DNA from 2 places in the Lysobacter sp. 05T417 genome. Region 2 is predicted to be linked to the other one. Evidence: riboswitches for the same ligand, from Rfam matches in the RefSeq annotation. Region 2 holds a riboswitch; the other holds the start of a gene.
The links. Region 2 has a riboswitch for cobalamin ahead of metE (5-methyltetrahydropteroyltriglutamate--homocysteine S-methyltransferase). Riboswitches for the same ligand answer to the same signal wherever they lie in the genome.

Region 1: it holds a riboswitch for cobalamin, as region 2 does, so the genes downstream of both, btuB (TonB-dependent vitamin B12 receptor) here and metE (5-methyltetrahydropteroyltriglutamate--homocysteine S-methyltransferase) in region 2, are expected to answer to the same signal.

The regions. Positions count from the first base shown of each region.
Region 1 covers NZ_JBFTLK010000004.1:269,183-281,245, reverse strand. Annotated here, with positions in the region: gene AC1DER_RS09100 (efflux RND transporter periplasmic adaptor subunit) at 1-1,006, opposite strand, end outside; gene bioD (dethiobiotin synthase) at 1,154-1,882, opposite strand; gene AC1DER_RS09090 (GAF domain-containing protein) at 1,937-2,422, shown strand; gene AC1DER_RS09085 (TfoX/Sxy family protein) at 2,419-2,808, shown strand; cobalamin riboswitch at 3,052-3,270, shown strand; gene btuB (TonB-dependent vitamin B12 receptor) at 3,433-5,313, shown strand; gene AC1DER_RS09075 (NAD(P)/FAD-dependent oxidoreductase) at 5,433-6,647, opposite strand; gene AC1DER_RS09070 (ferritin-like domain-containing protein) at 6,648-7,268, opposite strand; gene AC1DER_RS09065 (aromatic ring-hydroxylating oxygenase subunit alpha) at 7,520-8,629, shown strand; gene AC1DER_RS09060 (DUF998 domain-containing protein) at 8,686-9,393, opposite strand; gene AC1DER_RS09055 (phytoene desaturase family protein) at 9,439-10,959, opposite strand; gene AC1DER_RS09050 (phytoene desaturase family protein) at 10,977-12,063, opposite strand, start outside.
Region 2 covers NZ_JBFTLK010000006.1:64,451-76,513, reverse strand. Annotated here, with positions in the region: gene AC1DER_RS12340 (ribonucleoside-diphosphate reductase subunit alpha) at 78-2,438, shown strand; gene AC1DER_RS12335 (ribonucleotide-diphosphate reductase subunit beta) at 2,675-3,685, shown strand; gene AC1DER_RS12330 (acyl-CoA thioesterase) at 3,672-4,076, shown strand; cobalamin riboswitch at 4,197-4,399, shown strand; gene metE (5-methyltetrahydropteroyltriglutamate--homocysteine S-methyltransferase) at 4,583-6,859, shown strand; gene AC1DER_RS12320 (glycosyltransferase family 39 protein) at 6,968-8,479, shown strand; gene AC1DER_RS12315 (group III truncated hemoglobin) at 8,476-8,886, opposite strand; gene gap (type I glyceraldehyde-3-phosphate dehydrogenase) at 9,004-10,008, opposite strand; gene AC1DER_RS12305 (OmpW/AlkL family protein) at 10,198-10,821, shown strand; gene AC1DER_RS12300 (S1/P1 nuclease) at 10,884-11,702, shown strand; gene AC1DER_RS12295 (MBL fold metallo-hydrolase) at 11,755-12,063, shown strand, end outside.

The DNA.
Region 1 (12,063 bases), on a different contig from region 2:
GCAGGCGATCGGTAACGACGTCCTTGCGCGCGACCTTGCCGTCGCCGCCGACGACGAGCACGTAGGCGCTCTTGGCGTCGCGCAGCAGGCCGACCTGCGGCACGAGGTAGGCATTGGCCTGCTCGCCGAGCGTCGCCTTCAGCGTCACATAGGTACCGGGCAGCAGGTTCTTGTCCGGGTTGGGGATGCGCGCGCGCATCGCGATCGCGCCGGTGGCCGGATCGACCACGTCGCCGGAGAAGTCCATCGTGCCGGTGCGCTGGTAGGTGCTGCCGTCGGGCAGGACGATCTGGACCTCGCCCTGGCCGGTGCCGGCGCCGGTGCGGGCGCGACGGATCTGCTCGAGCTCGGTGACGCTGACCGAGAAGTTCACATACAGCGGATCGATCTGGTCGACGGTGGTCAGCAGCGTCGCCGTGTCCTGGCCGACCAGTGCGCCTTCGGTGACCTGCTGCTTGCCGGCGCGGCCGCTGATCGGCGCGCGCACGGTGGCGTAGCCCAGGTTGATGCGGGCATCGGCGAGCGCGGCCTTGGCCTGCTTCACTGCAGCTGCGGAGCTGCGCTCGGCGGCCAGGGCGTTGTCGAGGTCGGATTGCGAGACGAACTTCTGCGGCGCAAGGCGACGGGCGCGGTCAGCGGCTGACTTGGCGTTGGCGTAGCTCGCCTCCGCCGCCGCGAGCGCGGCCTGGGACTGGCCGGTCGATGCCTGCAGCTGGTCGGGATCGATCTGAAACAGCACCTGCCCCGCCTTCACGTCGGTGCCTTCGGCATACAGGCGCTGCTTGAGCACGCCCGGCACGCGGGCGCGCACGTCGGCGCTGCGGAACGGCGCGAGGCGACCGACAAGATCCTTCTGCAACGGCACGTTGCCGGGCTGCAGCTTGACTACGCCGACTTCCGGAGGAGGCATGCCGCCCCCCTGTGCCTGATCCTTGCCGCCACCACAGGCGGAGAGTGCGAGGGCCAACGCGGCGGCCAGTGCCACCGAGCGCGGGTTCTTGACCATGGGGGAGGACTCCGGTTCCGTCATGTACGAGCGATGATGCTCAGATTGGTTTAATTCCTATACCGCCCAGTCTAGCATTCTGAGTTTTCTGCCAACCCCCCAGAAGTCACACAGAGGGGAATCACGCCGGATCAGGCACAAGCCGGCTCAGCAGATTCCAGGCTGGATGCCAGGCTGGATGCCAGACAGGTCCAGCAAATGGGCCAGTTCGGCGGGATCGGGCCCGGGCCGATCGCAGAATGGCAGGCGACCCCAACAAGGTATCGGCAGGCGCTGCCGCAGCAGCGTGAAGTTGTCGTCCGCGCGCGCCATGTGCGGATCGATGTCGTTGCCGATCCATCCGGCCAGCTGCAAACCATCGGCAGCGATCGCACGCGCAGTCAGGCGCGCGTGATTGATGCAACCCAGGCGCAGGCCGACGACCATCACCACCGGCAGTTTCAGCGCGCGCACCAGGTCGGCCTGGTCGAGCGTGGCCGACAACGGCGCAGCCCAGCCACCCACGCCTTCCACGACGACGGCATCGGCCATCGCCGCCAGCCGCGCGTGCGCATCGAGGATCGGTTCCAGTCGCACCGTCACGCCGGCATCGGCGGCGGCCAGTTCCGGCGCCAGCGGCTGCAACAGTGCATAGGGGTTTACGTCGTCGTAGTCCGGCCGCGGCGCACTGGCCGCCTGCAGCAGCAACGCATCCTCGTTGCGCAGGCCATCGCAGGTGACCTCGCAGCCGCTCGCCAGCGGCTTCATCCCGACCGCGCGCAGGCCGCGCCCGCGCAATGCGTGCAGCAAGGTCGCGCTGGCCAGGGACTTGCCGATGCCGGTATCGGTGCCGGTAATGAACCAGCCCGCGCATTCATGGGACGTAGCGTCGCTCATGGCCGGCACCCGGGCCTGACATGCACGCTGGTAGACTGCGGGAAAGAGGCGCTTATGTTCACCAGCGAAAGTCTAAGCGGGCCCAAGCCCGAACAGTACGCACAGTTGCTCGAGCAGGCGCGCGCCCTCGTGCATGGCGAGCGCGACCGTGTCGCCAATGCCGCGAACCTTTCGGCGCTGGTCTACAACTCGCTGCCGGGCCTGAACTGGGTCGGTTTCTACCTCTACGACGGCACCGAACTGGTGGTCGGCCCCTTCCAGGGCTTGCCCGCCTGCATCCGGATTCCGCTCGACAAGGGGGTGTGCGGGGCTGCCGCGACCACCCGCCAGACCCAGCGGATCGCCGACGTCCACGCCTTCCCTGGCCACATTGCGTGCGATTCTGCGTCTAACTCCGAACTGGTCGTGCCACTTGTGGGGGGGGATGGCCAGCTGATCGGCGTGTTCGATCTGGACAGCCCGCACTTCGACCGCTTCGACGCCGACGACCAGCGCGGCCTGGAGGCGATTGCCCAGGCCTTCGTGGAGTCGCTGGCATGAATACCGCAAAAAACGCCGCAAACAGCACCGACAAGATGCGCAACATCGGGCCCAAGTCCGCGGCCTGGCTGCGCCAGGTGGGATTGCGCACGCGCGAGGACCTGGCCGGAGTGGGCACGGTGGAGGCGTTCATGCGGGTCAAGCGCGCCGGCTTCAAACCGACCTTGAACCTGCTGTACGCCATCGAGGGCGCGCTGCAGGACTGCCATTGGCAGGAAGTCTCCGACGAACGCCGCGCCGAGCTGATTGCCGCCACCGAAGCCGCAATCGCCCTGCTGCCGCCACCGCGCTACCGCCCACCGGCGGGACCGGTGACCACGACCCAGATCGCCGAAGAGACGATGGAGATGCCGTCGCTGCTGGACGAGCCCGCCGAGCGGGATTGAGGCAGGGCAACGTCCCTCCCCGCCTTCGCGGGGATGACATCAAATCGAAGACCGGGCAACGAATTGCCGAAGCGGCGTCCGCCGGGTCGGGGATTGCGAAGCAGTGGGCCATGGATGGCCCACGCCCGGCATAGAGACAGGATGTCGTCTGCCGGGCGTAGCAATCCCCGGCCCGGCGGACGCCGCCCATGCGAAGCCCCCGCATCACGAGAGGACATTTGGGCAGCGGGGAACATATCGCGTAGACTGCGCCCGCTTCGAGGTGACCCGGCGGCGTCTGCCGGCGGGTTGAAACGGGAAGCCGGTGACGTCCCCGCAGGGATCATTCCGGCACTGCCCCCGCAACGGTAAGCGAGTACAAGCGCTGCATCCGCCACTGTGCATGACACGGGAAGGCGCGGCGCCGGAGAGCACATGCCTCCACTCGCGAGTCCGGAGACCGGCCTGGAAGCAGGGTCACGCGCCTGTACACGACAGTACGGCCGGGCCCACCCCTGGTTGCGATGCGGAGGGCATCGCGGCGGCGACGTTGGCGCCGTGCGCCCACACCGCAGCCCCGTGCACTCTCCTCGCGACGTCCCCAGTTGCCCGTCACGGCACGAGCCGTGCGTTGGAGAAATATCGATGCAATTGCGTACCCCGATGTCGATGGCCGTGCACCTCGCTGTCGCGTGCCTGTTCGCCGCGCCCGCGCTCGCCCAGGCGCAGGACACCGCCGGCGCCACCGACCTGGACCAGGTCATCGTCACCGCCAACCGCACCGCGGTCAGCGTCAACGACGCACTGGCGCCGGTGGAAGTCATCGACGCCGAACAGATCCGCGCCAGCCAGGCGCGCTCGCTGCCCGACCTGCTGCGCGGCCGCGCCGGCATCTCGATGTCGAACCAGGGCGGCGACGGCAAGCTGACCACGCTGTTCCTGCGCGGCGCCGAATCCGATCACGTGCTGGTGCTTGTCGACGGTATCCGCGTCGGCTCGGCCACCTCCGGCCTGACCGCGTTCCAGGACCTGCCGATCGAGATGATCGACCGCGTCGAGATCGTCCGTGGCCCGCGCTCGAGCCTGTACGGCGCCGACGCCATCGGCGGCGTGATCCAGGTGTTCACCCGCCGCGACAAGCATGCATTCGCCCCGCGCGTGCGCTTCGACGGCGGCAGCAACGACACCCTCGGCTATGGCGTCGGCTTCGGCGGAGGCAACGACCGTGGCTGGTTCGGCGCCGACTACCAGCACACGCGCACCGGCGGCATCAACGCCTGCAACGGCTTCTTCGACCCGGCCACGTTCGACGGCGCCGGTTGCTTCATCGCCCTCGACTCCCAGCCCGACCGCGACGGCTATGAGAAGGACGCCCTGTCGCTGCGCGGTGGAATCAACCTCGGCGAGCAGTGGACGCTGGAAGGCCATGCCCTGCGCAACGAAGGCGACAACGAGTTCGACGGCGACTTCACCGACCGCGCCGAAACCGTGCAGCAGGTCATCGGCGGCAAGGTGCGCTGGCACCCGTCCGACCGCGTCGACGTGCACCTGACCGCCGGCCGCAACGTCGACTCGTCCGACAACTTCCTCGGCGACACCTACCTCGATTTCTTCAGCACCAACCGTGACAGCGCCACGCTGCAGGGCGACTTCGGCCTCGCCGCCAACCAGCTCGTCAGCGTCGGCCTGGACTGGCTCAACGACAGCGTCGAGGGCACCACCCGCTACGACGAGGACGAGCGCGACAACAAGGCAGCCTTCGTGCAGTACCAGGGCAAGTTCGGCGCGCAGTCGCTGGAGGCCAGCGTGCGCCACGACGACAACGAGCAGTTCGGTGGCCACACCACCGGCGGCGCGGCATGGGGCCTGGTGTTCGCCGACAGCTGGCGCGTCACTGCTGGCTACGGCAGTGCGTTCAAGGCGCCGACGTTCAACGAGTTGTACTACCCGTTCTTCGGCAACCCCAACCTGCGCCCGGAAGACTCGGAGACCTGGGAGCTTGGCGTGGCCTATCTGGGTAACGGTTTCAACGTGCACCTCGATACCTTCAGCACCGACGTCGACGATCTGATCGCGTTCGATGCGGCGATCAATCTTCCCAACAACGTCGAGAAGGCGCGCATGCAGGGTGCGGAGCTGTCGGCCGACACGACGATCGCGGACTGGACGATCAATGGTGCAATCAGTTTCCTCGACACCGAGAATCGTCGTGGGTTCTATGAGGGCAACGATCTGGCCCGTCGCGCCAAGAACAGTGCTCGCCTGGATGTCGATCGCGCTTTTGGTGATTTCCGTGTTGGCCTGACTGCGGTGGGCGAAGGTTCGCGCTACGACGATGTCGCCAACACGCGTCGTCTCGGCGGCTACGGCACGCTCGATCTGCGCGCCGAGTACGCGCTTACCCGCGATCTGACGCTGCAGGCACGGGTGGCCAACGTGTTCGACCGTGATTACGAGACGGTGGCGTTCTACAACCAGCCGGGTCGCGAGTGGTTCCTGACGCTGCGCTATGCGCCGATGAACTGAGGCGGCTTCTGCGTTTGATGTGATGGAAGGGCCCGGCGGGATGCCGGGTCCCTCTTTTTGGCTGTCGCTGACGGGTTTGTGGCTGTCGTCGGGGTGGCGCCGTCCGCCCGGGTGGGGAGTCAATGCATGCGCTCGAACGAGAACAGTTGCGACAGGGGATGACGTTTCTTCCTGATCGCGGCGCGGATCAGGTCTCGACCGACCATCGAGTAGGTGATGCCGTTTCCACCGTAGGCCATCGCGAACAGGACGCGTGTGCCCCATTGCGGATGCGGGCCCATGAAGGGCAGGCCGTCCTTGGTCTCGGCGAAGGTGCCGGCCCAGGAGAAGGCAGGAATCAATGGCTGCAGATGTGGAAGCAGGGCGGCGAGTTTCTCCAACAGCTTGCGTGACTTCTTGCCCAGCCGGCTGTCCCGCCGGGCCGGGATGTCGACGGCGTCGTCCTCGCCGCCCACGATCACGCGGTAGTCGGGCGTGGTGCGCAGGTAGAGATACGGTCTGGCGGTTTCCCACATGACGGTGCGTCGGAGCGGCTCCAGCACCGATGGATCGAAGGGGTCCGAGATGAATGCATAGCTGCTGCGGTTGCTGGCGTAACGTCGCTTGAGCCAGTTCTGGGAAGCGTAGCCGGCGGCGATAACGACGTGCCCGGCGCGAACGCGCTGGCCGCCTGCGGTGATCAGCTCGACCTTGCGGGCGGAAGGGATGACCGCTGCCACGCAGGTGCGATCGAATACCTGCGCGCCCTCGCCCTGCAGCGCGCGGAACAATCGAAGCGTCAGCCGGTACGGGTCGATGCTGGCTGCCGGCGTGCTGACTATCGCCGCCGGCGCGCGGAAGCCATGACGCTCCTGCAGTTCGTCCGGTCCGAGCCATTCGACGTCGAACCCGTGCCCGGCACGAAGTTCGAACTCGTCGCGAAGCGCTCGCGCGTGCCAGGCACGGCTGGCGTAGTACACGCTCTTCACGCGCTGGAAGCCGACATCGCGGATCCGGCGCGACAATGCTTCCAGGCCGCCGATGGTTTCGGCGCAGGCCCGGTACGACTTGAGCGCTTCGTCCATTCCGTACTGGCGGGCCAGGTCGCCCAGGGTCACATCGCTCTCGTACTGCAGCAGCGCGGTGCTTGCCGCGGTGCTGCCCCAGCCGATGTCGCGCTGCTCGAGGACGACCACCTCGTGTCCGTCCTCGACCAGGGCATCGGCGATCAGGGCGGCGGTGATGCCGCCACCGATGATCGCCACGTCACAACGGGTGTCGGCCTGCAGGCGCGGAAATGCATGCATCAGGCCGCTGTTGACGGCCCAGTACGGGTATCCGCTCTTGAGGTCCAATCAGTGCTTCTTCGGCATCGATTCGCGCGCCTTCTCGGCACGCGCCGCGCCAATGGCGGTCTCGACCTGCTTGACCTCTTCCGGCGGCGGCAGCACCGCGGGGATGCCGAGCGACTGCAGCCACAACTCCCGGCTCCAGCCCTTGGTGTGATACAGGTGGTGGTCTTCGTCTTTCTCCACGGCCTCGTATGCCTGCTTGAGCACGCTCGCCAGGTTGCCGGTGGTGTGTTCGGCGATCTGTCCGATCAGCTCCCAGTTGTGGTGATCCTTGGTTTCGGCCAGCACCACGCATTCGGTCGCCACCAGTTCGGCCGCGGTGGGGGTGCCGTTCTTGCGCGCCATGGTCATCGCCTCGACCAGCGACTTGCCGATGTGGCCGACAACCTCGCGACCGGGTGTCTTTGTATCGGGATCCAGGCCCAGGGCTTCGAAGACGTTGAGCAGGACCTTGCGATGGGTCCTGGTCTCGGACAGGTATCCCTGCCATTCCTCGCGCAGGTCTTCGTTGACCGCGCAGGCGATGGCGGTTTCGTAGATCTGGATGCCGCCCAGCTCGGTCTCCAGCGCCTGAAACAGCAGTTCGTTGACCTGGTCCTGTTCTATCGTTGCTTTCCTGGCCATTGCCGGGACTCCACTGACTGATTTGAGGGAGACCCACGTGTAGACACCGCGGCGTTAACCGGACGTGGAAAATTCGGTGGGCGCCTTCGACATCCGCCCATCCGTCGAAGTGAATGGCGTCGTCACGAATGCGACTGGAAGCGTTCGCTGTGCGCACGGAAGGGCCCGCATTGACACCGTCGCCAGCCGCGGGAAAGTATGTGTCGGGGAAGCAGTCCGGGCCGCCAGGCCCGCGCATCAGGGCGAGGCGAATGAATCCATCCGTTGCAGAGCTGGTTGGGCAGTACGATCCGACGTTGCCGCTGGAAGAGGCCTCGACCATTCCGGCGTCGTGGTACGTCGATGAGCGCATCAGCGAGCGCGAGCGGCGTACCACGTTCTCGCGCTCCTGGCAGATGGCCGCGCGCCTGGACCAGTTGCGCGAACCCGGCCAGTACGTCACCTGCGAGATCGCGGGCGAACCCATCCTGGTCGTGCGCGGCAGCGACGGCGAGCTGCGCGGTTTCTTCAATGTCTGCCGCCACCATGCCGCGGCGGTGATGACCGAGCCTTCCGGCTGCGCGCAGAACCTGCGCTGCCCGTACCACGGCTGGACCTACACGCTGGAGGGCGCGCTCAAGGGCACGCCGAGCTTCAACAGCGAATGCCACTTCGACCGCTCGCAGCATGGTCTGGCGCCTGTCGCCACCGCGGTCTGGGAGAACTGGGTGTTCGTGCGGCTGGATGCGCAGGGGCCAAGCCTGGAGGAGTTCCTCGGTGCCGACCTGATCGCGCAGATCCGCCCACTGCAGCTGTCGAAGCTGCATTTCTTCGAACGCCGCCATTACCTGTTCGACTGCAACTGGAAGGTATTCGTCGACAATTACCTCGATGGCGGCTACCACGTCCCGCACCTGCACAAGGGCCTGGACAGCGTGCTGGACTACAAGAACTACACCATCGAAAACGGCGGCCGCTTCTGCCTGCAGTCCAGTCCACTGACCACGGCCAAGGCGCAGGAGGACTACGCCGCCGTGCGCAAGGGCGATCGCGCGCTCTACTACTGGATGCACCCGAACCTGATGATCAACTGGTACGAGGGCATGATGGACACCAACCTCGTGCTGCCGCTGGGCGTGGACAAGACCGAGGTGATCTTCGACTTCTGGTTCGACGATGTGTCCGAGGCGGCCCATGCGCGCAATCGCGCCAGTGTCGATGTTGGCCAGCAGATCCAGGACGAGGACATGGCGATCTGCAAGTCGGTGCAGCGCGGGTTGCACTCGCGCGCGTACTCGACCGGACGGCTGTCGGTGCGGCGCGAAGCCGGTGAGCATCTGTTCCATCGGTTGCTGCATGAGGATCTGAGCGCGGGCGACTGAACCCTCACAGGAGCAAAGTCGCCGGGACCCGCCTTCGCGGGGATGGCGAGCCGCTTCTATTGCGGAAATGGCGGCCGTTCCTGCACCGGCTGCAACCGCACCCGTTGTTCTTGGCGCAGCCACGATGCGGCAAACCCGAGCCACAGCAGGATCATCGAGATCACGGTCTTCTGCCGCAGGCCCTCCGGCAGGCCGTGCCACAACGCATAGATCCACAATGCGATGAAGGTCGCCACGGCCCACGGCAGCGCCCATGCCACGTGGATGCGCCAGGCCTGGTCGTAGTGGAAGCGCCAGGACTGCACCATCATCGCCAGCGTCACGCACAGGAACGTGGTCAGCGCGGCGATCCGGTGCAACTGGTTTTCCTGGCCATGGTCCAGGCCCGGGAGGTCGGTTTCGGAGATCGCGGTCACCGCCAGCGCCACGCCGGCCACGGTCAGCAGGAGCACCGGCACCGCGCTGCGCGCCTGCGGCTGCAGGTTCCGGTACAGGCCTGCGCCGAGCAGGACCAGGGCCGCGCTCAGCGTGTAATAGGCCATCCGCAGCCATCCGCCGTAGGGACCCTTGAGGTAGGCGCTGAGCGGATCGTGGCGCCAGTCCAGGTCGGTGCGCAGCCACTGCAGCACGAGGCAGGTTGCCAGGAACACCAGCACGGCGACAAGGCAGATCAGCCCCGAGCGGTGCCGCACCACGCCGTCGAGGAAGCCGCTTCGCGCCAGCTTCCCCTGGACTGCCGCACCGACGGAAACCGGCGCCTTCATGACTGTGCCAACGAGGCGGCCGCAGCGTCGCGGCCACCTGCGACTTTACGCGCCTGGCTTGACCTTCAACACCGCCTGCGCGGCATTGCGTCCGGCCGCGCCGCTGATGCCGCCGCCGCCATGGCTGCCGCTGCCGCACAGGTAGAGGCCATCGACCGGCGTGGCATGGTTCGACCAGCCCGGCAGCGGGCGCATGAAGAACATCTGGTCGAGGATGAGCTGGCCATGGTTGAGGTCGCCCTCGCTCAGGCCGTATTGCTGCTCCAGGTCGGCCGGCGTGATCGTGCGCACTTCGCGGATCGAAGCCTCCAGCGCCGGGAAGTGCTCGGCCACGCTGGCGATCGCGGTGCGCGCGACGATCTCGCGGGCTTCGTCCCAGCCGATGCCGCGCAGCTTGTACGGCGCGGATTGCACGTGGATCGAGACGACCTTGCCGTCCGTGGTGACTTCCAGGTACGGATGCGCCGAGAGCTCGCCGTACTTGGCCGCGTCGTAGGCGCGCTCGAGGAACTTCAGGGTCGGCGCCACGGCCAGCGTGCCTGATGGCAGGCTGTGGTTGCCGTTGGTCAGGAGGTGCACCTTGGCGACGGCGCCGCGCATCTTGATCGACTGCACCTGCCAGACGAAGTCCGGCGGCAGTTCCGGCGCGCCGACCAGGCCCAGCAGCGTGCGGCGCGGGTCGGCGGCCGACAGCACCGTGGTCGCGGCGATCTCTTCGCCATTGGCCAGTCGCACGCCGGACACGCGCAGCGAGTCGACCAGGATGCGGTCGACGCCGGTACCCGTGCGCAGTTCGCCACCGGCCGCCTTCAACGCAGCCACCAGCGCTTGGGCAACCTTGCCGCTGCCGCCGGCCACCTGGCGATGGGCAAGGCCGCCGCGGTTGAGCCAGTTGTGCATCAGCGTGTAGCCGGTGCCGGCCGACATCGAACCGAGCGTGTGGCCGTGGATGCCGACGGCGGCAATGGCGGACTTGAGCTGCTCCGACTCGAACCACTCTTCGGTGAACTCCACCGTCGACATCGACATCGCCCGGATCACCCGGAACATGTCGCGGCCGCCAAGGCGGCGCAGCGTCCAGGCCAGCTTCGCCAGCGGCCAGCCCTCGGCCATGCCGACGTGCGGCAGGCGCGGCATCGGCGTGCGGTAGGCGGCATCGAGGAAGGCCGCGGCGCGGTCCATGAAGGCGACGAACTCGGGCCAGCGCGCGGCATCGGCGGCGGAGAACTGGCGGATCGATTCGAGCGTCGCGGTGTCGCCGGGCGCGGTCGACAGGTGCAGGCGCCTGCCATCGGCGAGCAGCGACACGTACGGCGCGGCCGCCTCATGACTCACGCCCTGCTTGCCCAGGCCGAGGTCGCTGACGATGTCGGGCCGCAGCTGCGCGCCGGCGTGCAATGGGTCGAATGCGCTGTCGCCGATCGTGTCGGCGGCCAGCTGCCCGCCGGCGGTCCCGCGCTGTTCGAGCACCAGCACTTTCTTGCCGGCCTTGGCCAGGTAGGTCGCCGCGACCAGGCCGTTGTGGCCGGCGCCGACGATGAGGATGTCGTATCGCTGTTTCGTCATGTTGATCGCCATCGCGCTCACTTCCAGTCCTTCAGTACTTCCTGCGCCGCCATCTTGCCGGCCGCGCCCATGACGCCACCGCCCGGGTGCGCGCCGGACGCACCGAAGTAGTAGCCCGGCAGCGGCGTGCGGAAGTCGGCCCACTGCGGCGCCGGGCGAAGGAAGAACAGCTGGTGCAGCAGAAGCTCGCCGTGGAAGATGTTGCCGCCGGTGATGCCGGCGATCTGTTCGATGTCCTTGGGCGTGATCACCTGCTTGCCGACGATCTTGCTGCGGATGTCCGGGGCGTAGCGCTCCAGCGTTGAGATCACGGTCTCGCCGAACGCGTCGCGCTTGGCATCGTCCCAGCCGCCCTCGATGTCGTAGGGCGCGTACTGCACGAAGCACGAGGCGACGTGGTGGCCAGGAGGCGCCATGTCGCGGTCGATCATCGACGGGAAGATCATGTCGATGTACGGCTGCTTGGCGAACTGGCCGTACTTGGCCTCGTCGTAGGCGCGCTCGATGTACTCCATGCTCGGGCTGATCGAGACCGCGCCGCGATGCAGCGGGCCTTCGCCGGGGAGGCAGGTGAAACTGGGCAGTCCGCTGAAGGCGATGTTGACCTTGCCCGAGGAGCCGCGGACGCGGAAGTTCCTGATCTGCTGCACGAATTCGTCGGGCAGATGCTTGCCTTCGACGAACTGCAGGAAGCTGCGCTTCGGGTCGGCTGCGGAAATGACGACCTTGGCGCGCAGTTCGTCGCCGTTGGCCAGGGCGACGCCCGAGGCGCGACCACCGCGTACGACGACCTGCTCGACCGCGGCGTTGGTGCGGATCTCCACGCCCAGCGCGCGCGCCGAGCTGGCGATTGCCTGGGTGACGCCACCGTTGCCGTTCTTGCAGAAGCCCCAGGCGCGGAAGGCGCCGTCGATCTCGCCCATGTAGTGGTGCAGCAGCACGTAGGCGGTGCCCGGCGAATGCGGGCCGAGGAACGTGCCGATGATGCCGCTGGCGGACTTGGTGCCCTTGAGCGGATCGAACTCGAACCAGTCGTTGAGCAGGTCGGCCGCCGACTGGGTGAGCAGCTTGGCGATCTGATAGAGCTCTTTTTCCGACAGGCTC
Region 2 (12,063 bases):
CCACGACCGCCTCCGCCACGACCGCGCAGGGCGAGTCCGCCGGCTTCGCCCTGACCCCGCCGGCCGCGAACCTCACCATGACGGTGACCAAGCGCAACGGCCGCCGCGATCCGGTCGACCTCAACAAGATCGTGCGCGCGGTGACGCGCAACTGCGACGGCCTGTTCTCGGTCGATCCAATGCGCGTGGCCACCCGCACCATCTCCGGCCTGTACGACGGTGCAACCACGCGCGAACTGGACGAGCTGTCGATCCGCACCGCCGCGCTGCTGACCGCCGAGGAACCCGAGTACGGCCGCCTCGCCGCGCGCCTGCTCGCCGGTGTGATCGAGAAGGAAGTCGCCGGCATCGAGATCCATGCGTTCTCGCAGTCGGTGCACCGCGGCCATGAGCTGGGCCTGATCAACGAGCGCCTGCTGACCTTCGTCCAGGCCAACGCGCGCAAGCTCAATGACGCCATCGACCCGGCGCTGAACCAGCGCTTCGACTACTTCGGCCTGCGCACGCTGTACGACCGCTACCTGCTGCGCCACCCGACGGCGCGGACCGTCATCGAGACTCCGCAGCAGTTCTTCCTGCGCATTGCCTGCGCGCTCAGCGAGAATGTCAGCGACGCGCTGGCGTTGTACCGGCGCATGGCACAGCTGGACTACATCCCGAGTTCGCCGACGCTGTTCAACTCGGGCACGACGCACGAGCAGCTGTCGAGCTGCTTCCTGCTCGACTCGCCGGAAGACTCGCTGGAGAGCATCTACAAGCGCTACATGGACGTGGCCAAACTGAGCAAGTTCAGTGGCGGCATCGGCCTGAGCTACACCCGCATCCGTTCGCGCGGTTCGCTGATCCGTTCCACCAATGGCCTGAGCAACGGCATCGTGCCGTGGCTGAAGACGCTCGATGCCTCGGTCGCCGCCGTCAATCAGGGCGGCAAGCGCAAGGGCGCGGCCTGCGTATACCTGGAGCCGTGGCACGCCGACGTCGAGGAGTTCCTCGAGCTGCGCGACAACACCGGCGACGAAGCCCGGCGCACGCACAACCTCAACCTGGCCAACTGGATCCCGGACGAGTTCATGCGCCGCGTGGAGGCCGATGGCGACTGGTCGCTGTTCGATCCGGCCAAGGTGCCGCAGCTGACCGACCTGTGGGGCGAGACGTTCGATCGCGCCTACCACGCCGCCGAAGTCGCCGGCCTGGCGACGCGCCAGGTCAAGGCGCGCGAGCTCTACAGCCGCATGGTGCGGACGCTGGCGCAGACCGGCAACGGCTGGATGAACTTCAAGGACAAGTCCAACCGCGCCTGCAACCAGACCCTGCGCGAAGGCAACGTGGTGCACCTGTCGAACCTGTGCACCGAAATCCTGGAAGTCACCTCGCAGGACGAGACCGCGGTCTGCAACCTGGGCTCGATCAACCTCTCGCACCATGTCGAGCTCTTCGCCGAAGGACCGGTGCACGGCGAAGACGGCCGCTTCGATTTCGACAAGCTGGCCGAGACGGTGCGGCTCGCTGTACGCCAGCTCGACCGCGTCATCGACCTGAACTTCTACCCGATCGAAACCGCGCGCCGCGCCAACCTGAAGTGGCGTCCGGTGGGCCTTGGCGTGATGGGCCTGCAGGACGTGTTCTTCAAGCTGCGCATGCCGTTCGATTCGGACCAGGCGCGGGCGCTGTCGAAACAGATCGCCGAGGCGGTCTACTTCCACGCACTGTCGGCCTCCAACGAACTGGCGATGGAACGTGGCCGCCACCCGTCGTTCGCCGACACCCGCGCTTCGCAGGGCGAGCTGCAGTTCGAGGCCTGGGGCGTGGCGCCGTCCGACGCCCACGGCTGGGACGGCCTGCGCGCACGCATCGCCGAGCACGGCCTGCGCAACTCGCTGCTGATCGCGATCGCGCCGACCGCCACCATCGCCTCGATCGCCGGTTGCTACGAGTGCATCGAGCCGCAGATATCGAACCTGTTCAAGCGCGAGACGCTGTCGGGCGACTTCCTCGTTGTCAACCGCTACCTGGCCGAGGAGCTGAAGACGCTCGGCCTGTGGACGCCGGAGCTGCGCGACCGCATCAAGATGGCCGAAGGTTCGATCCAGGGCATCAAGGAGATTCCCGAGTCGCTGCGTGCGGTCTACCGCACCGCGTGGGAACTGCCGATGCGCTCGCTGATCGACATGGCGGCCGATCGCGGCGCCTTCATCGACCAGAGCCAGTCGCTGAACCTGTTCATCGAGAGCCCGAACATCGGCCAGCTGTCGTCGATGTACATGTACGCATGGAAGAAAGGGCTCAAGACCACCTATTACCTGCGTTCGCGGCCGGCGACGAAGATCGCCAAGGCCACCGTCAGCGGCGTCGCCGAAGTGGCCAAGCCCGAGTACACGGCAGTCGAAGCGGTGGCGTGCTCGCTCGAGAACCCCGAGAGCTGCGAAGCCTGCCAGTAGCCCATGACTCGTCATTCCCGCGAAGGCGGGAACCCATCGACGTCGCTCTGCTGCACCGGCGGCGAGTCACTGGGTCCCCGCCTTCGCGGGGATGACGAACTTCGGGTGGCGGCAATTCGCCGCTGCCCAGCAGAACACCTTCCCTTCAGCCGGCGTGCGACGCGCGAACTGCCTCCCTCCCCCGCGGAACGCAGCGTCGCCCGCCCCTGAAGGGCAAGGTCCACCGAGGCAACACCATGTCCGACACGCGCCTGCTCGACCCCGGCTTCGACCTCACCCTGCGGCCGATGCGCTACCCGCAGTTCTACGAGATGTACCGCGACGCGATCCGCAACACCTGGACCGTCGAGGAGGTCGACTTCTCGCTCGACGTCAACGACCTCAAGCACAAGCTGGGGCCGGCCGAACGCCACCTGATCGAGCGGCTGGTGGCGTTCTTCGCCACCGGCGACAGCATCGTCGCCAACAACCTGGTGCTGAACCTCTACCAGCACATCAACGCGCCCGAGGCGCGCATGTACCTGTCGCGGCAGCTTTACGAGGAAGCACTGCACGTGCAGTTCTACCTGACCCTGCTCGACACCTACCTGCCCGACCCGGTCGCACGCGCGAAAGCCTTCGACGCGGTGCAGAACATCCCCTCGATCCGCGCCAAGGCCGAGTTCTGCTTCAAGTGGATCGATTCGATCCAGGACATCCGCCGCATCGAGACGACGCAGCAGCGCCGCCAGTTCCTGCTCAACCTGATCTGCTTCGCCTGCTGCATCGAGGGCCTGTTCTTCTTTGCCGCCTTTGCCTACGTCTACTACCTGCGCTCGCGCGGCCTGCTGCATGGCCTGGCCGCGGGCACCAACTGGGTGTTCCGTGACGAAAGCTGCCACATGGCGTTCGCCTTCGAGGTGATCCGCACCGCACGCAGCGAGCAGCCGGAACTCTTCGACGACGCACTGCAGCGCCAGGTCGTGCAGATGCTGGAAGAGGCGGTGGAGTGCGAGATGCAGTTCGCCCAGGACGTGCTGTCCGGTGGCGTCGCCGGCCTGTCGCCGAAGGACATGCGCCAGTACCTGCAGTACTGCGCCGACCAGCGCCTGGCGCAGCTGGGCATGCCGCGCCATTTCGGCGCGACCAATCCGTTCGCCTTCATGGACCTGCAGGACGTGCAGGAAGTGACCAACTTCTTCGAGCGCCGCGTCTCGGCGTACCAGGTTGGCGTGCAGGGCGAGGTCGCCTTCGATGCCGCGTTCTGATGGCACCGTCGCCTCGCCGCCGATCGAAGCGCGCATGACCGAAATAGTGTTCCCCGACCACACCAATCACCTCGGCACGCTGTTTGGCGGCCAGGCGCTGGCATGGATGGACAAGGCCGCCTTCGTCGCAGCTTCGCGCTATGCGCGCAGCACCGTAGTCACCGCGCGCTCGGAGCAGATCGATTTCCACGTCGCGGTGCCCAAGGGCGCGCTGGTCGAGCTGGTCGCGCGCGTGGTCGGCACCGGCCGCAGTTCACTGCAGGTCGAGGTCGACATGTACCGCGAAGACCTGATGACCGGAGATACCCGGCTGGCCACGCGCGGGCGCTTCACCATGGTCGCGCTGGATGCGCATGGCCAGCCGACGCCGGTGCCGGCGCTGGCGGCATGAACCGCATGAACGCATGACCGCATGACGCCATCACCGCACGCGTTGACGCCCGCACCGCGCAGGGCTAACGTAGCGGCGTCGTGGTGATCATCGCTTCATAAAGATGGAGCGATGTGACAAGTACCGCCGGGCAACCGGCGGCGCCAGAGGGAATCCGGTACGGACCCAGTCCAATTCCGGAGCTGCCCCGCAGCGGTATATGGGAACGACCGCCATCCATGCACTGGGCCCTGCCCGGGAAGCGATGGCCAGTAGGTGAGGCGGATGCGTCGATGCACTGGCGCGGTGGTCCCGTCCTCGCGCCCACGAGCCCGAAGACCTGCCATGACCGGAGGGTCCGCCCTCCGTCCGACCCCGGACCACACGGCACATGCCGCGTGGCCGGTTCGCCCGCGGGGGCGAAGGTCGAAGGCAGGTCTCTTCCGGCGCCGTCCGTGGCGTCGGCGCGCGGCCGTGCCCTCCTTCGTTGCCCTGCGTCATGCATAACGCATCGCAGGTACATCACCATGATCCAGGTAACCCATCTCGGCTTCCCGCGCATCGGCGCGCGACGCGAGCTCAAGCAAGCCCTCGAAACGTTCTGGAAAGGCCAGACGCCCGCCAGCAGCCTCCACGAAACCGCACGCGATCTGCGTGCCCGCCACTGGCAACTGGCGCGCGAGGCCGGCGTAGACGTCGTGCCGTGCAACGACTTCTCCCTGTACGACCACGTACTCGACACGGCCATTGCGTTCGATGCGATACCGGCCTCGCACCGCGGCGTGTTCGAGGCCGACCCGCTGGCCGGCTACTTCGCCCTCGCCCGCGGCCTGCAGGACGGCAATCACGATCTCCACGCGCTGGAGATGACCAAGTGGTTCGACAGCAACTATCACTACCTGGTGCCGCAGTTCGAAGCGGATCAGGCGTTCCGCCTCCGCAGCGACAAGCCACTGGCCGAGCTGCGCGAAGCCCAGGCCCTCGGGCTGCAGGCGCGTCCCGTCCTGCTCGGCCCGGTGTCGTTCCTCAAGCTCGGCAAGCGCGTCGATGGCGGCTGCCCGCTGGACCTGCTCGATGCGTTGCTGCCTGCCTACGTGCAGCTGCTGCAGCAGTTGAAGGCAGCCGGGGCATCGTGGGTGCAGATCGATGAGCCCTGCCTGGTGCTGGACCTGGGCGAGGCCGACCGGGAAGCCTACCGTCGCGCCTTTGCAGCGCTGGCCGCAGCCGACGTGCCGCAGATCCTGCTCGCCACCTACTTCGGCGACCTCGGCGACAACCTGCCGCTGGTCGCCTCGCTGCCGGTGCAGGCGCTGCATCTCGATCTGGTCCGCGCGCCCGCGCAGCTCGAACGCGCACTGGCCGCATTGCCGGAGCAAATCGCGCTCAGCCTGGGCGTGGTCGACGGCCGCAATGTGTGGCGCGCCGATCTGGATGCGGCATCGGCGCAGGCACGGAGCGGCGGTGCACGCGTGCGCTGGCTGGCGCCATCGTGCTCGCTGTTGCACGTGCCGATCGATCTGCAGCTCGAGCGCAAGCTGCCACCGTTGCTGCGCGGTGGCATGGCCTTCGCCCGGCAGAAACTGGAAGAACTGCGCCTGGTCGCCGACGCCCTTGCCGGCCACACGGACGCAGCGACCGCCATTGCAACGGCACAGGCAGCGCGCACCGCGCATCGCAGCGAACCGCAACTGCGCGATGCCGGTGTCCGCGCCCGCATGACCGCGCTCGATCCCGCAATGAGCCGGCGCGCCTCGCCCTACCCGCAACGCGCGCAGCTTCAGCAGCAGCGCCTGTCGCTGCCGCAGCTGCCGACCACGACGATCGGTTCGTTCCCGCAACTGTCGCTGGTGCGCAAAGCCCGCGCCGACCATAAGTCGGGCCAGCTCGACAGCGCCGGCTACCGCCAGTTCCTCGAGCGCGAGATCGACAACTGCCTGCGCGAGCAGGAGGCCATCGGCCTGGACGTGCTGGTGCACGGCGAGTTCGAACGCAACGACATGGTCGAGTACTTCGGCGAGCAGCTCGATGGCTTCGCCTTCACCTCGCACGGCTGGGTGCAGAGCTACGGATCGCGCTGCGTGAAACCGCCGGTGCTGTTCGGCGATGTCAGCCGGCCGCGCGCGATGACGGTGGAGTGGACCGCCTATGCCCAGTCGCGCACGCAGTTTCCGGTCAAGGGCATGCTGACCGGGCCGGTGACCATCCTGCAGTGGTCGTTCGTTCGCGACGACCAGCCGCGCGCCGAAACCTGCCGGCAGATCGCCCTGGCCCTGCGCGACGAAGTCCATGACCTGGAAGCGGCGGGCATCGCGATCATCCAGGTCGACGAGCCGGCCCTGCGCGAAGGCCTGCCGCTGCGTCGCCAGGACTGGCCGCACTACCTGGAATGGGCGGTGGATGCGTTCCGGCTCGCTGCCGGCGGCGTCGCCGACACCACGCAGATCCACACCCACATGTGCTACGCCGAGTTCAACGACATCATCGACGCGGTCGCCGCGCTCGATGCCGACGTGATCTCGATCGAGACCTCGCGTTCGCGGATGGAACTGCTCGATGCCTTCGCGCGCTTCCGCTATCCCAACGGCATCGACCCGGGCGTCTACGACATCCATGCCCCACGCGTGCCGTCGCCGCAGGAGATCGGCGAACTGCTGGACAAGGCCCTGGCGGTGATCCCCGCCGCCCAGCTCTGGGTCAATCCGGACTGCGGCCTGAAGACGCGCGGCTGGCCGGAGGTACGCCGGGCGCTGAGCGCGATGGTGCAGGCCACACGGGAGTTGCGCCTGGCCCTCGCCGCGGCCTGACGGCGGAGCCGCCCGTCCGGCAACACCGGGCGGGCGGCCTCCGTTGCATCCTGGCCGGGCGCAGGACTAAATAGCCGTCATCCTGACGGGAATCGCCCTGCCATGCCCATGCGTCTGCCCCGCAGCCACGTCCTCTGGCTGGCCCTGATCGCGATCGCGCTGTTCGTCCTGCGGCTCTACAGCAACCAGCACTACGGCTTCCATCGTGACGAGCTGGCATTGCTCGACGACGCGCGCAGCCTGGCCTGGGGCTACGTCGCCTACCCGCCGCTGACGCCGGCGCTTGCACGGATATCGCTGGAGCTGTTCGGCGATTCCCTGACTGGCTTCCGCATGTTCGCGGCGCTGGCGCACAGCATCGCCGCCGTTCTTGCCGGCCTGATCGCGCGCGAGATGGGCGGCACGCGCGCCACGCAGATCGTGGCGGCACTGTTCACCGCACTGACGCCGTTCTCGATGGTCGCCGGCGGCCTGATGCAGTACGTCAGCATCGACTATCTGTGGTGGGTACTGCTGGCCTGGCTGGTGCTGCGCCTGGTCAACAGCGGCAATCCGCGCTGGTGGCTCGCGATCGGCGCCGTCATCGGTCTAGGCATGCTGACCAAGTACACGATGGTGTTCTTCGTCGCCGGCATCGTGGTCGCGACGGTGGCGACGCCGTTGCGCGCGCACCTGCGCAGCCGCTGGTTGTGGATCGGCGCGGCAGTGTCGCTGTTGCTGTTCCTGCCCAATGCGCTGTGGCAATGGCAGCACGGTTTCATCTCGCTGGACTTCCTGCAGAGCATCCATGCCCGCGACGTGCGCATCGGCCGCACCCGCGACTTCCTGATCGAACAGCTATACGGCAACGCCGGCCTGATGGCGCTGCCGGTCTGGCTGGCGGGCCTGGCCTGGTTGATCCTGTCGAAGGCCGGCCGGCGCTACGCGGTGGTCGCGTGGATGTACGCGGTGCCCCTGCTGCTGTTCGCGCTCGTCCAAGGCCGCGCTTACTACCTGGCACCGGCCTATCCGATGCTGCTGGCGGCAGGCTGCGTCGCCATCGAACAGTTCCTGCACCGGCAAGGCCCCCTGCGTGCCGGCTACGCCTTCACGGGAACCGCGCTCCTGACCGTGTGGGTGGTGCTGATGGCGATGGCCAGCGGGCTGATTGGCTTGCAGTTTTCCCCGGTGAACTCGATGGGTTGGCGCATCAGTCGCGCCGCACACGACAACTTCGCCGAGCAGATCGGCTGGCCGGAGCTGGTCGTCGAAGTCGCGCGCATCTACAACGCATTGCCGGCGGCCGAGCGCGCGCACACGGCGGTGTTCACCAACAATTACGGCGAGGCCGGCGCGATCAATCTGTACGGGCCGAAGTGGGGCCTGCCGGTGGCGATCAGCCCGGTCAATTCCTACTGGTACAAGGGTTACGGGTCGACGCCGCCGACGACCGTGATCGTGCTCGGCGACTCGCCGGAAGACATCGCAGACACGCCGGCCGATTGCGTGCTGGCCGGTCGTGTCCGCAATAGTTACGGCGTGCCGAACGAAGAGACCGAAGAGCATCCGGACATCTTCGTCTGTCGCAACCTGCGCGTTCCGTGGGCGCAGGCGTGGCCGAAGATGCAGAAGTTCGGTTAGTCGTTTCCGGCAATCGGTACGCCGAGCGCGATCGCGCCCTTGCGTTCCTGCAGGCCGAGGCCGTAGCGAAGGCTGTAGCCGATCTTCTCGGCGTGTTCGCAGGCAACGGCAGCGTGACCGGGAGCAAGCACGGCTTCGGCGGTCTGGCGCCACAGCGCCAGCCACAGGTCGAAATGCTCGGGACGTATGGGATGCGGTCGATGCGCAGCCATCGGCTGGCCGCGGTAGCTGCGGGTGCCCAGCAGCACCGACGACCAGAACGCGGTCAGCAGGCGCTTGTGCTCGGGCCAGTCGTCGATGGCAGCGTTGAACACCGGACCCAGCTGCGGGTGTTGCCGGACCTGCTCGTAGAAGCGGTCCACCAGGGTCGCCAGCTGCTGCTCATCAAGCGGTGGAAGATCATTCATTGGTCTTCGAGTTGGGGGCCTGGCGGCTGAAATCAAGGTCGTTTCGACATTGCCCGCCGGCGGCCACGAAAAAGGCCGGCAAGTGCCGGCCTCTTCCGTGATGCCCAGGTACGCGGCTTACTTGCCGGCGACAACCTTGACCATCTCGAGGCACTTGTTCGAGTAGCCCCACTCGTTGTCGTACCAGCTGACCAGCTTGACGAACGTGCTGTCCAGCGCGATGCCGGCCTCGGCATCGAAGATCGAAGTGCGCGTGTCGCCGCGGAAATCGGTGGCGACGACCTTGTCTTCGGTGTAGCCCAGGATGCCCTTGAGCGCGCCTTCCGACTGCGCCTTCATTTCCGCGCAGATCTCGGCGTAGGTTGCCGGCTTGTCGAGCTCGACCGTCAGGTCGACGACCGACACGTCCGAGGTCGGCACGCGGAAGGCCATGCCGGTGAGCTTCTTGTTGAGCTCCGGGATCACCACGCCCACGGCCTTGGCCGCGCCGGTGCTGGACGGAATGATGTTCTCGAGGATGCCGCGGCCACCGCGCCAGTCCTTGTTGGACGGACCGTCGACGGTCTTCTGCGTCGCGGTGGCGGCGTGCACGGTGGTCATCAGGCCGCGCTTGATGCCCCACTTGTCGTTGATCACCTTGGCGATCGGCGCCAGGCAGTTGGTCGTGCACGAAGCGTTGGAGACGATCGCTTCGCCGTTGTACTTGGTGTGGTTCACGCCGTAGACGAACATCGGCGTGTCGTCCTTCGACGGGGCCGACAGCACGACCTTCTTCGCGCCGGCATCGAGATGCTTCTGCGCGGTGGTCTTGTCGAGGAACAGGCCGGTGGATTCGATGACGACGTCGGCGCCGACTTCGTCCCACTTCAGGTTCGCCGGATCGCGCTCCTGGGTCAGGCGGATCTTCTTGCCGTTGACCAGCAGGGTGTTGCCCTCGACCTTCACGTCGCCCTTGAAGCGGCCGTGCACGGAGTCGTAGCTGAGCATGTAGGCCAGGTAGTCCGGCTCCAGCAGGTCGTTGATGGCGACGATCTCGATCTCGCCATTGAAGTTCTGCACGGCCGAGCGAAGCACGTTGCGCCCGATGCGGCCGAAGCCGTTGATACCAACCTTGATGGTCATAGCTAGCAAACTCCTGCGGCCGCGCCCGGCGCGGCAGATGGACGGGGAACGCCCATTCTAACAGGCAGCCACTTCGGGCCGGGATGAAGGGGAGGCAACGGTCGCCCGGCCCGCTGGTTTGATCATGATCAAGCGCGTCCGGCGGACCCTTCCGACACTGGAGACCTCATCCCACGAGGCTCTCCCCCCATGCAAAAGCCCCTGCTGTCCTGCGCCCTGGCGGTTGCCCTTGGCGCCGCCGCCCTGCCCGCCCTTGCCCAGTCCGCCGGCGACTGGACCCTCGGCTTCGGCGTCCACGCCGTCGACCCCAGGTCCTACAACGGTCGCCTCGCCGGTGGCACGCTCGACGTGTCGGTCGACAGTGACGTCAAGCCGTCCGTGACCTTCGAGTACTTTGTGCGCGACAACCTCGGCATCGAGGTCCTGGCCGCATTGCCGTTCGAGCACGACATCAACATCGCCGGGCTGGGCAAGGTCGGCAGCACCAGGCAGCTGCCGCCGACGGTCTCGCTGCAGTACCACTTCAACGGCCAGGGCCGCGTCTCGCCGTTCGTCGGCGCAGGCATCAACTACACGACGTTCTTCAGCGAGGACACGCAGGGCGCGCTCGCCGGCGGCAAGCTCAAGCTCGACGACTCCTGGGGCCTTGCCGCGCATGCCGGCGTCGACTTCGCGGTCGGGCAGCGCGGCGCGATCCGCATCGATGCGCGCTGGATCGACATCGACACGGATGCCTCACTCAGTGGCGCCAGCCTGGGGACTGTGGCGATCGACCCGCTGGTTTACGGCGCGGCCTACGTCGTGAAGTTCTGAAGGCTCCAAGAACACCCGGCCGCGCAAAGGACTGTCATCGCCGGTCGGCTAAAGTGCGCGCCATGATCAGAACCCTCATTGCCTGCCTGCTTGTTCTTGGCCTCCTTCCCGCCCCCGCCGCCGCATGGGGGCGCCTGGGCCATCGCCTGGTTGCCGACCTGGCCTGGGACGACCTGACCCCGGCCTCGCGCGCGGCCGTCGCGCAGTTGCTGGCCGACGAGCCCGAACCGACCCTGGCCGGCATCGCCAGCTGGGCCGACGAGCTGCGCGACCACGATCCCGAACTGGGCAAGCGCACCAGCAAGTGGCACTACGTCAACATGGCCGAGGACGGCTGCGTCTACCAGCCCGAGCGTCACTGCCGCAACGGCGATTGCGTGATCGAGGCGATCCGCGTACAGGCAGGGATCCTCGCCGACCGCAAGCGGCCGCATGCCGAACGTCTGCAGGCGCTGAAGTTCGTCGTCCATTTCGTCGGCGACGTCCACCAGCCGCTGCACGCCGGCTACGGCCACGACAAGGGTGGCAACGATTTCCAGCTGAACCTCGACCAGGCCACGCCGACCGGCGGTGGCAGCAACCTGCATTCACTGTGGGACAGCGGCATGTTGAAGGCCACCGGCCTGGACGAACCGGCCTACCTGCAGCGCCTGCGCGCGATGCCCGCGGCCACGCTCGCGCCCGGCAAGGCGTTGCCGCCGCAATCGGTGGCCTGGGCGGAGGCGTCCTGCGCGATCGTCCGGCGCCCCGGCTTCTATCCGGCCAACGCGAAGCTGGGCCCGGACTACCTGCAGGCCTGGCGCCCGGTCGCCGAGGCGCAACTTCGCCTGGCCGGCGCGGAACTGGCGGTGACGCTGAACGCAGCGCTGGGCAAGCGCTAGGAGCGGCGCCGGCCTACACTGCCGCCTCGGTCCAAGGCAGGCGAGGCAGGCCATGAATCCGCACGTCCGGCCGTTCTTCCACGCCGACAGCAACACCTGGAGCTACGTGGTGCACGAGCCCGCCGGCGGTGCCGCGGCGATGATCGACCCGGTCCTGGACTTCGACGCCAAATCCGGGCGCACCGCCACCACCGCGGCGCAACAGCTGCTCGACTACGTGCGCGAACACGACCTGCAGGTGCAGTGGATCCTGGAGACGCACGCGCACGCCGACCACCTCAGCAGCGGCCACTGGCTCAAGTCGCAGTGGCCGCAGGCACGGCTGGCGATCGGCGAAGGCATCTGCACCGTGCAGGAAACC